DNA from 2 places in the Allobosea sp. GW823-FHT02B03 genome. Region 2 is predicted to be linked to the other one. Evidence: riboswitches for the same ligand, from Rfam matches in the RefSeq annotation. Region 2 holds a riboswitch; the other holds the start of a gene.
What was found. Region 2 has a riboswitch for thiamine pyrophosphate ahead of thiB (thiamine ABC transporter substrate binding subunit). Riboswitches for the same ligand answer to the same signal wherever they lie in the genome.
Positions count from the first base shown of each region.

Region 1: linked by a shared signal. The riboswitch ahead of thiC (phosphomethylpyrimidine synthase ThiC) and the one ahead of thiB (thiamine ABC transporter substrate binding subunit) in region 2 are both predicted to bind thiamine pyrophosphate.

Region 1 is NZ_JBXAJY010000006.1:254,058-258,864, reverse strand. Features, by position in the region: gene thiE (thiamine phosphate synthase) at 1-342, opposite strand, end outside; gene AC1REK_RS21425 (hydroxyethylthiazole kinase) at 433-1,182, opposite strand; gene thiC (phosphomethylpyrimidine synthase ThiC) at 1,179-3,056, opposite strand; TPP riboswitch at 3,136-3,240, opposite strand; gene AC1REK_RS21415 (hypothetical protein) at 3,347-3,547, opposite strand; gene AC1REK_RS21410 (hypothetical protein) at 3,725-3,925, opposite strand; gene AC1REK_RS21405 (hypothetical protein) at 4,000-4,293, opposite strand; gene AC1REK_RS21400 (OmpA family protein) at 4,427-4,807, opposite strand, start outside.
Region 2 is NZ_JBXAJY010000002.1:704,591-709,397, reverse strand. Features, by position in the region: gene AC1REK_RS08360 (ABC transporter permease subunit) at 1-1,044, opposite strand, end outside; gene thiB (thiamine ABC transporter substrate binding subunit) at 1,049-2,068, opposite strand; TPP riboswitch at 2,126-2,237, opposite strand; gene leuB (3-isopropylmalate dehydrogenase) at 2,359-3,468, shown strand; gene AC1REK_RS08345 (branched-chain amino acid ABC transporter substrate-binding protein) at 3,565-4,674, opposite strand.

The sequences.
Region 1 (4,807 bases), on a different contig from region 2:
GTCCTCGACCTTGTTCAGCGTCGCCCCGATGATGGCGCGCGGGCCGAGCAGCCGGCGGGCATCGCTGAGCTTCATGTCGTCGGCGCCGAGATGGACGCCGTCGGCGCCGGCGGCGAGCGCGACGTCGACCCGGTCGTTGATCAGCAGCGGAACATTGGTGCCGTGCAGCGCCGAGCGGATGGCGCGGGCCTCGCGCACCATCTCGCGCGTCGTCTCGTTCTTGGCACGCAGCTGGATCAGCGTCGCGCCGCCCTCGACCGCCTCACGCGCCATGTCGGCCAGCGAGCGGCCACGGGCGATCTGCGGGTCGACGATGCCGTAGAGGCTGATGTCGACGGTCATGGCGGTCTTCCTGTTCTCATCGTGCCGGGTGCCTTGCGGGCGCAGGGAGGCGAAATTGCCGCCCTGCGCTCTCGGCTCCCGCGGCGGGTATCACCCCGCCATGCGTTGCGCCAGTGTCGCCTCGTCGATGCCGGCGAGGGCGTCGACGAGCTCGACTGCGAAACTGCCGGGTCCGCGCGAGCGTTCCGCGGCGATTTCGCCGGCGATGCCATAGGCCGTCAAGGCCGCCGCTGCTGCGATGGCCGGGTCCTTTTCGACGGCGCAACAGGCGGCGATCAGCGCCCCCGCCGCGCAGCCGACGCCGGTGACCTTGGTCATCAGCGGGTGGCCATGCGCGACCGAGAAGCTCGCCGCGCCGCTCTCGATCCGGTCGACCTTGCCGGTGGTGACCCGGGTGACCCCTTCGGCCGAGGCAAGATCGAAGGCGAGTGCCGTCATTTCCGTGGCGTTGCCGCGCACGACGAGGTTCGGCAGGCGCAGCACCTCGCGGGCGATGTGTTGGCGCAGCGGCGAGAGCTCGACGAAGACCGGGTCGAAGACCAGGGGCTTGCCCCGCTCGCGCGCCACCTCGAGCAGTTTCGGGATGGCGAGCTCGCTCTCGGCATTGATCGTGCCGATATTGATCAGGATCGCGCCGGCGCCTTCCGCCATCGCCGCGACCTCGTCGACATGGATGGCCATGGACGGGATCGCTCCGAAGGCGAGCAGCATGTTCGCCGTGATGTTCTGCGCCACCGTATTGGTCAGGCACTGCACCCGCGGACGGTTCTCCACCACGCGGGCGAGGACCGAGGCGACGCGCGCAGCGTCGAGCCGGTCCATCGCCATCACCGCGCTCATTCGGCCGCCGGCAGGTAGAGCTGCGCGCCCTTGTTGAGGAACTCCTCCGACTTCGCCGCCATGCCCTCGCTCGCCATGGCTTCGAGAGCCGCCCGCTCGTTCTCGCCCATCGCCAGCACCTCGGCGCGCAGGTCCTGGGTGATCTTCATCGAGCAGAACTTCGGCCCGCACATCGAGCAGAAATGCGCGACCTTGTGGGCGTCCTTCGGCAGCGTCTCGTCATGGAACGACCGCGCCGTGTCCGGATCGAGCGCCAGGTTGAACTGGTCCTCCCAGCGGAAGTCGAAGCGGGCACGCGACAAGGCATCGTCGCGCAGCTTCGCGGCCGGATGGCCCTTGGCGAGGTCGGCGGCATGGGCGGCGATCCGGTAGGTGATCACGCCGGTCTTGACGTCGTCACGGTCAGGCAGGCCGAGATGCTCCTTCGGCGTGACGTAGCAGAGCATGGCGCAGCCGAACCAGCCGATCATCGCCGCGCCGATGCCGGAGGTGATGTGGTCGTAGCCCGGCGCGATGTCGGTGGTCAGCGGTCCGAGCGTGTAGAACGGTGCCTCGCCGCATTCGCGCAGCTGCTTGTCCATGTTCTCCTTGATCTTGTGCATCGGCACATGGCCGGGGCCCTCGATCATCACCTGGCAGCCCTTGTCCCAGGCGACCTTGGTGAGCTCGCCCAGCGTCTCCAGCTCGGCGAACTGGGCACGGTCATTGGCGTCGGCGATCGAGCCCGGACGCAGGCCGTCGCCGAGCGAGAACGAGACGTCGTATTTGCGCATGATCTCGCAGATCTCGTCGAAGCGCTCGTAGAGGAAGCTCTCCTTGTGATGCGCCAGGCACCAGCGCGCCATGATCGAGCCGCCGCGGGAGACGATGCCGGTGACGCGGCTGGCGGTCAGCGGCACATAGGGAAGCCGCACGCCGGCATGGATGGTGAAATAGTCGACGCCCTGCTCGGCCTGCTCGATCAGCGTGTCCTTGAACACCTCCCAGTCGAGCTTGATCGGATCGCCCCCGACCTTCTCCAGGGCCTGGTAGATTGGCACCGTGCCGATCGGGACCGGTGAGTTGCGCAGGATCCAGGAGCGGATGTTGTGGATGTTGCGGCCGGTGGAGAGGTCCATCACCGTGTCGGCGCCCCAGCGGATCGCCCAGACCAGCTTCTCGACCTCCTCGGCGGCGCCGGAGGTCACGGCCGAGTTGCCGATATTGGCGTTGATCTTGACCAGGAAATTCCGGCCGATCGCCATCGGCTCCAGTTCGGGATGGTTGACGTTGGCGGGGATGATGGCGCGTCCGCGGGCGATCTCCTCGCGGACGAATTCCGGGGTGACGAATTCGGGCACCGAGGCGCCGAAGCTCTCGCCATCGGCATGGCGCTCCTTGGCGCCGTCCAGCATCGCGGCGCGGCCGAGATTCTCGCGATGCGCGACGTAGATCATCTCGGGCGTGATGATGCCGGCCTTCGCGAATTCGTACTGCGTCGCCATCTGGCCGGGCTTGGCCTCGAGGATCGGGCGCTGCGCCGGACAGGCCGGGACCAGATGCTCCTCCGAGATGTTGCCGTTGTCGGCTGCGGTGACGGCGCGGCCGGGCACGGTCGTAAAGCCGCGCGCATCGAGCCAGGCCCGGCGCGGCTGCGTCAGGCCGGCATTGAGGTCGATCTGCACATCGGTCTCGGTATAGGGCCCGGACGGATCGTAGATGCGCACCGGCGGCTCGGCATCGGTGGTCAGCACCACCTCGCGGAAGGGCACGCGCATCTCGGGATGCTCGGGAGCCGCGACATAGATCTTGCGCGAGCCGATGATCGGCCCGGTCGTCACGCTTTGCGGCGCGGCCTTGACGGAATTCTTCTGGGGCTTGGTATGGGCGTTCATGGGATCTCCTCCTTGGTCCAAGGTTCAGGAGATCCGGGTGTCTGGACGGTCCAGTCGCTGTTATGCGGCTACAAATAGGGCGTAGGCCGCGTTCCAGTCCCTCCGCCGGTATGACCCGGATCAGGTTCGACGGGTTCGGCGTCGGACGCCATCTCAGCTCTTGCGAGCACCCCTCGGAACAAGGCGGAGGTTAGAGGCGGTCGAGAGAGGAAGCAAGCCGGCTTCGGCCCGGCGGCCATGTGATGGGGACATGCGGAAAGGCCGGCGCTGCCGCTCGCCGTCGCCGTGGCTCAGACGGTGACGTCGAGATGCTCGCCCTGGCCGAAGGGAAGCGCCGCCTTCTGTTCCGCGATGCTGCGTTCCAGCATCTCGACGAGGCCGCGCTGGGCATCGTCCAGCTCTTTCTGCATGTCGCTCTGCTGCGCCGGCTGGGGCCGCTCAGTGCGCCGGGCGACGAAGCTCTCGCCGATCAGAAAAGACGAGTCGCTCATGCTCTCCTCCCTCGCCTCGAGGATAGAGCGCACGCCTTACCCGAATCTGAATCGGAAACCGCGAGTTGTGGCGGCGCCAAAGCGCTTTCGAGCGAAGTGGGTACCGGTTCGCGTGAAGAAAATGCGGTAATCAATGGACTGGAGCTATTCCGCGAAACGCGGATTAGCTCCAGGCGATCAGGCGGTGACGTCGAGATTGCCGCCCTGGCCGGCCGGCAGCGTGGCCTTCTGCTGCTCGGCCGATTGCTGCAGCATCGTGACCAGGGCCTGGTCGGCCTTTGCGTTCTGCTTGACCATTTCGAGCTGCATGGTCTGCTGCGTCGCGGCCGAGCGCATGCTGACCAGACTCTGGGCGATCGCGGTCGACATTTCGCTCATGGCAAACTCCTCGCCGCGACCATAGGCGGCGAGCCCTTACGCAAATCTGAATCCTCCCCCGCGCTCTCGAATGATCAGGGCGCGATGATCGAGGGCACGCCCCGCGGCATCGGCAGGTCGCGGTTCGGCTGGGCCGGGCCGCGCCGGTCGCGCGCCACTCGCTCGCGTTCGCGCCGGACCTCGGCGCGCTCGGCGGCCGGTTCGTCCCTCTGAACATCGCCTACATTGGGCGTCATCGGCACGCCGGGCGCGCGCTCGCGCTGGATGGTCGTCATGTCCGGGCCGGACGATTCCTGTCCGGCAGCCGCTTCCGCAGCGACAAGCCCGATGAGCACCAGGCTCATCAGGAACCAGAATGATCTGCGCATCGGGCCCTCCTGCGCTCGTCGGGCCGGCAGCAGGCGAACTCCGGCCTGACCACACAACGCGCGAGGGCGCCGAAGTTCCATCGCAATTTGCGAGCGGCCCGGGCGCCCGTGAAGGGATCGCCCGGGCCTCGTCTCACTGCGCGTTCTGGCCGGTGAGCAGCGGCGTGATCCGGCGCAAGGTCACGCGGCGGTTCTCGCGGGCGTCACCTTGGGTCTGGACCTTGAGATATTGCTCGCCATAGCCCTGGGTCGTCAGGTTCTCGGCCGGGACGCCGAAGTCGCGGGTCAGGATCTCGGCGACCGACTGCGCCCGCCGGTCCGAGAGCGACAGGTTGTCGATATCGGCGCCGACCGCGTCGGTATGGCCCTCGACCAGGAAGACCTCGTTCGGCGTGCGCTCGACCGCCTGCATCACGGCCTGCGCCAGCACCCGCAGGCGCTGCCCCTGGTCGGCGCCGACCGTCCAGGAGCCGGAATCGAAGTTGATCGTGTCGACATCGACGCTGCGCATATG
Region 2 (4,807 bases):
CAGGCGGGAGCGCTGCGGCAGTCGGCGTGCGCCGCTGGCGAGCAGCAGAGCAAGGAGGCAGGCCAGAAGGCCGGCGCTGACGGCGATGACCGTGCTCGTGACGGCAGCCTGGATGAATTCGGCCGAGGCGAGGGTCGTCATGGCACCGAGCCCGCCCGCGACGCTGAAAAGCGGCGGTGCGATCAGCGCCGCCGCGAGGATCAGCACTAGGCCATCGAGACGGCGCAGGGCGAAGAGGTCGGGCCGGGGGGCGTTGCGCTCGGCGCCGGCTTCCTCGCGTGCTTTCGGCGTCAGCGCGGTCATGGCCGCGGCGAGGGCAAGGCAGATCAGCAATTGCAGGCCGGCCAATGCGGCGGCGCGGACGAAGTCGGCCTCGAAGCGGATCGCCTCGTAGATCGCGACCTCCAGCGTCGCATTGGCCGGGCCGCCGCCGAGCGAAAGCACGATGGCGAAGCTGGTGAAGCAGAGCAGGAAGACGAGGACAGCCAGCGCCGGCGCCTCACGGCGGATCACCGGCCAATCGAGGTGGCGGAAGCAATCGGCGGCGGAGAAGCCGAGCGCCGAGGCGAGCCGGCGCCGCTCGCCCGGTTCGCGCTCGAAGGCGTGGAGCAAAGCGCGTGTCACCAGCGGCATGTTCATCACGACATGGGCGATGACGATGCCGTGCAGCCCATAGATCGAGGGCGGCTCGGCGCCGAGGCTGCGGGCCAGCGAGCCCAGCAGGCCGGAGCGGCCATAGATCGCGACGATGCCGAAGGCGATGACGATGGTCGGCGCGACCGCGGCGGTGGTGAGCAGTGCGAGCAGCAGCTCGCGGCCGGGGAAGTGCCGGCGCAGCAAGGCGAGCGCGAGCCCAGTTCCGAGCACCAGCGAGAGCAGTGTCGAGAGGGCCGCCTGCAAACCGGCCGAGGCGATCAGGCGGGTGAGATAGGGGCCGAGCGTCGCGAGCGTGGCGATGTCCGAGCCGGCTCGCGCCAGGCCGAGCAGCGAGCCGCTGGCGAGGGCGAGGATCGCGAGCGCGGTGAGCGTGGCCGGCCTGAGCAAGGTCTCAGCGGCTCGTCGCGGCGAGCCAGGCGTCGATGAAGGCCCTGCGCTGGCTGCGGACCGTCTCCGGCGCGACCAGCAGGGTCTTCTCCGGCCTGATCACCTCTGCGAAGGAGGCGGGCAGGCCAGCGGCCGGAAGCTTCGCCGGCATCATCCAGTTGCCTTCGGGGATCAGCGACTGGAAGGCGTCGGAGAGCATGAAGGCGAGGAAGCGCTTCGCCAGTTCCGGCTGTTTCGTCGCCCGCGTCATGCCGGCGAGCTCGACATGCAGGTAGTGCCCCTCCGCGAAGGGCGCTGCCTTGTACTGCGTCTTCTTCTCGGCGCCGAGATGGTACGCCGGCGAGGTGGCGTAGGAGAGCACCATGTCGGCCTCGCCCTTGAGGAACAGGCCATAGGCCTCGGACCAGCCCTTGGTGAAGGTGACGATGCGCGGCTTCAGCTTGCTCCAGGCGGCATCCGCTTCGTCGCCATAGACCGCGCGCATCCAGAGCAGGAAACCGAGGCCGGGCGCCGAGGTGCGCGGGTCCTGCAGCACGAGCTTCGGCCCCTTGGGGTCGTCGACGAGCTGCTTCAGGCTCTGCGGCGGCGTCGCGAGCCTGGTGGAATCGTAGACGAAGGCGAGATGGCCCCAGTCGAAGGGCAGAAGCGTATCGTCGGTCCAGGGCGTCGGCAGGGTCAGTGACGCGCCGTCCTGACCGTGGGGCTGGAACAGGCCGCTCGCCTTCGCCTCGGCCGCGAGGTTCATGTCGAGGCCGAGCACGAGATCGGCCTTCGTCGTTTCGCCCTCGAGCTTGAGCCGCGCCAGCAGCGAGCCGGCATCGTCGGCGGCGACCCAGTTCAGCGTGCAGCCGCACTGCGCCTCGAAGGCGGCCTTGACCTTAGCTCCGGGGCCGTATTTCCCGGTAAAGGAGGAATAGGTGTAGACGCTCAGCGCCGGCTTCTCCTGCGCCTGCGCAGGGGCTCCGAAGAGCAATGCCGCCAGCATTCCGGCGATCAGTCCCGCTCTGCCGCTCAGACCAGTCATGACGTCCCCGCATGCTTCGTTGGGGCTTTGACGGGGAGGGCTTTGCGTCGCCATTTGCCGGCGTCGATGCTCAATCCCTCCGCCGGCACGACCCGGATCAGGTTCTACGGGTCGTGGCGCCCTTATGCGCCCCTCTCAGCCCGGTTGCCGGGCACCCCGTTGAGACCCCTGACGGATAGGCCTCCGTCGCGCCCAAGTCCAGCCTGCGGCTTGCTTCGCGCGGCTTCCGCCCGTAACCAGCGCGCAGGGGCGCGAAGGCCCTGAAGATAACAGCATTCCGAGAGGCGACCATGGCGAACCACAAGCTCCTGCTTCTGCCCGGCGACGGCATCGGCCCCGAGGTGATGGGCCAGGTCGAGAAGATCGTTTCCTGGTTCGAGAAGCAGGGTCTTGCTTCCTTCTCGCTCGAGCGCGGCCTCGTCGGCGGCTCGGCCTATGACGCCCACAAGGCGGCGATCTCGGAAGGCGACATGAAGCTCGCCCAGGAGGCAGACGCGGTGCTCTTCGGCGCGGTCGGCGGCCCGAAATGGGCTGATGTCCCCTATCAGCATCGCCCGGAGGCCGGCCTGCTGCGCCTGCGCAAGGATCTCGGCCTGTTCGCGAACCTGCGTCCGGCGATCTGCTATCCGGCGCTGGCCTCGGCTTCGTCGCTCAAGCCGGAAGTGGTCGAGGGCCTCGACATCCTGATCGTGCGCGAGCTTACCGGCGGCGTCTATTTCGGCGAGCCGAAGGAAATCGTCACGCTCGAGGACGGCCAGAAGCGCGGCGTCGACACCCAGCTCTACACCACCGGCGAGATCGAGCGCATCGCGCGCGTCGCCTTCGAGCTGGCGCGCACCCGCCGCAACAAGGTCTCCTCGGCCGAGAAGCACAACGTCATGAAGACCGGCGTGCTCTGGAAGCAGACGGTCACCGCGCTGCACGCTGCCGAGTACAAGGATGTCGAGCTCGAGCACGTGCTCGCCGACAACTGCGCGATGCAGCTGGTGCGCTGGCCGAAGCAGTACGACGTCGTGGTCTGCGACAACCTGTTCGGCGACATCCTCTCCGACGTCGCGGCGATGCTGACCGGCTCCCTCGGTATGCTGCCCTCCGCCTCGCTCGGTGCCGAGGACCCGGCGACCGGCAAGCGCAAGGCGCTCTACGAGCCCGTGCACGGTTCGGCTCCGGACATCGCCGGCAAGGGCCTGGCCAACCCGATCGCGATGATCGGCTCCTTCGCCATGGCGCTGCGCTATTCCTTCGGCGCCGGCGAGGCTGCCGACCGGCTCGAAGGCGCGATCGCCGACGTGCTGGGCGCCGGCACCCGCACCAAGGACATCGCCGCTCCGGGCGCCAACGCCGTCTCGACCACCGAGATGGGCGAAGCCATCATCAAGGCGCTCGAAGCGCGCGGCTGAGGCGGTTTATCGCTGTATGCGCGGTCCCAGCGGGGCGGCGCATACCTGCTCAATAACAGGGCCGGTGCGGGACATCCCCGCACCGGCCTTATTTCGTCAGTCGACGGAGACGATCTTGCCGCCTTCCCATTTGAACATGGAGAAGGCCGGCGAGCTGAGGTCTCCGTTCTTGCCGTAGGACAGCTTGCCGATCGCGGTCGGCACCGTCATGCCGGATTTCAGCGCGGTCGCGACGGCGGTGGCACTGTCGGCCTTGCCCACCTTCTCGATGCCGGCCTTGAGCACTTCGACGGCGGCATAGGCGTTGAGCGTGAAAGCCTCGGCCGGGATGCCCTTCGCCTTCAGCGCCGCCACGGCCTCGGCCGAGTCGGGGCTCTTCTGGGCGTCGGTCGCGTTGGTGAACAGCGAGCCGGCCGCCGACTGGTCGGCGATCGCCCAGAACTCCGTGTTGGACAATCCCTCGCCGCCGATGATGGTGGCGACGATGCCGGCGTCCTTGAGCTGGCGGGCGAGAAGGCCGCCTTCAGGGTGGTAGCCGCCGAAATAGATCAGGTCGATATTGGCGGCCTTCAGCCGGGTGATGACGGCCGAAAGGTCCTTCTCGCCGGGCGTCAGCGTCAGATAGAGCGCTTCCTTGACGCCGCCGTCATTGATGCCCTTCTTGAAGGCGTCGGCGAGGCCCTTGCCGTAGGTGCCCTTGTCGTGGAGCACCGCGATCCGCTTGTCCTTCAGGTTCTTCAGCACGTATTTCGCGGCGACTTCGGCCTGCTGGTCATCGCGGCCGCAGGTGCGCAGGACATTGCTCAGGCCACGGCTGGTGAGGGCCGGGGCGGTCGCGGTCGGCGTCACCATCAAGGTGCCGTGCTCGGCGAGGACGTCGGAAGCCGCCATCGCGACGCCGGAGGTCACCGGGCCGACGACGAACTTGACCTTCTCGCCGACCAGCAGGTTGGCGGCGGAGACGCCCTGCTTGGGATCGCCGGCGTCGTCGGCGAGCTTCAGCACGACTTTCTCGCCGAGAATGCCGCCCTTCTTGTTGATCGCCTCGACGGCGGCCTCGGCGCCGTTGCGGACCTGGTCGCCATAGGCGGCGACGGGGCCGGTCAGCGGCGCGATCAGGCCGATGACGATGTCGGCGCGGGCCGGCAGAGCGGCCAGAAGGGTGGCGGCGAAGGCCGTTCCAACCAGGAATTTCAACTTGCCCATCGCAATCGTCTCCTCGACGTTCATCCAGCTTCCGCCCGCGGTTCGGCCGCGCTGGTCGGGGACGCGCGACAGGCCTTTCCTCCGAAAGGCCTGAACTCTCTACCGAGCGGAACTGGCTGTCCGACCATTGCCG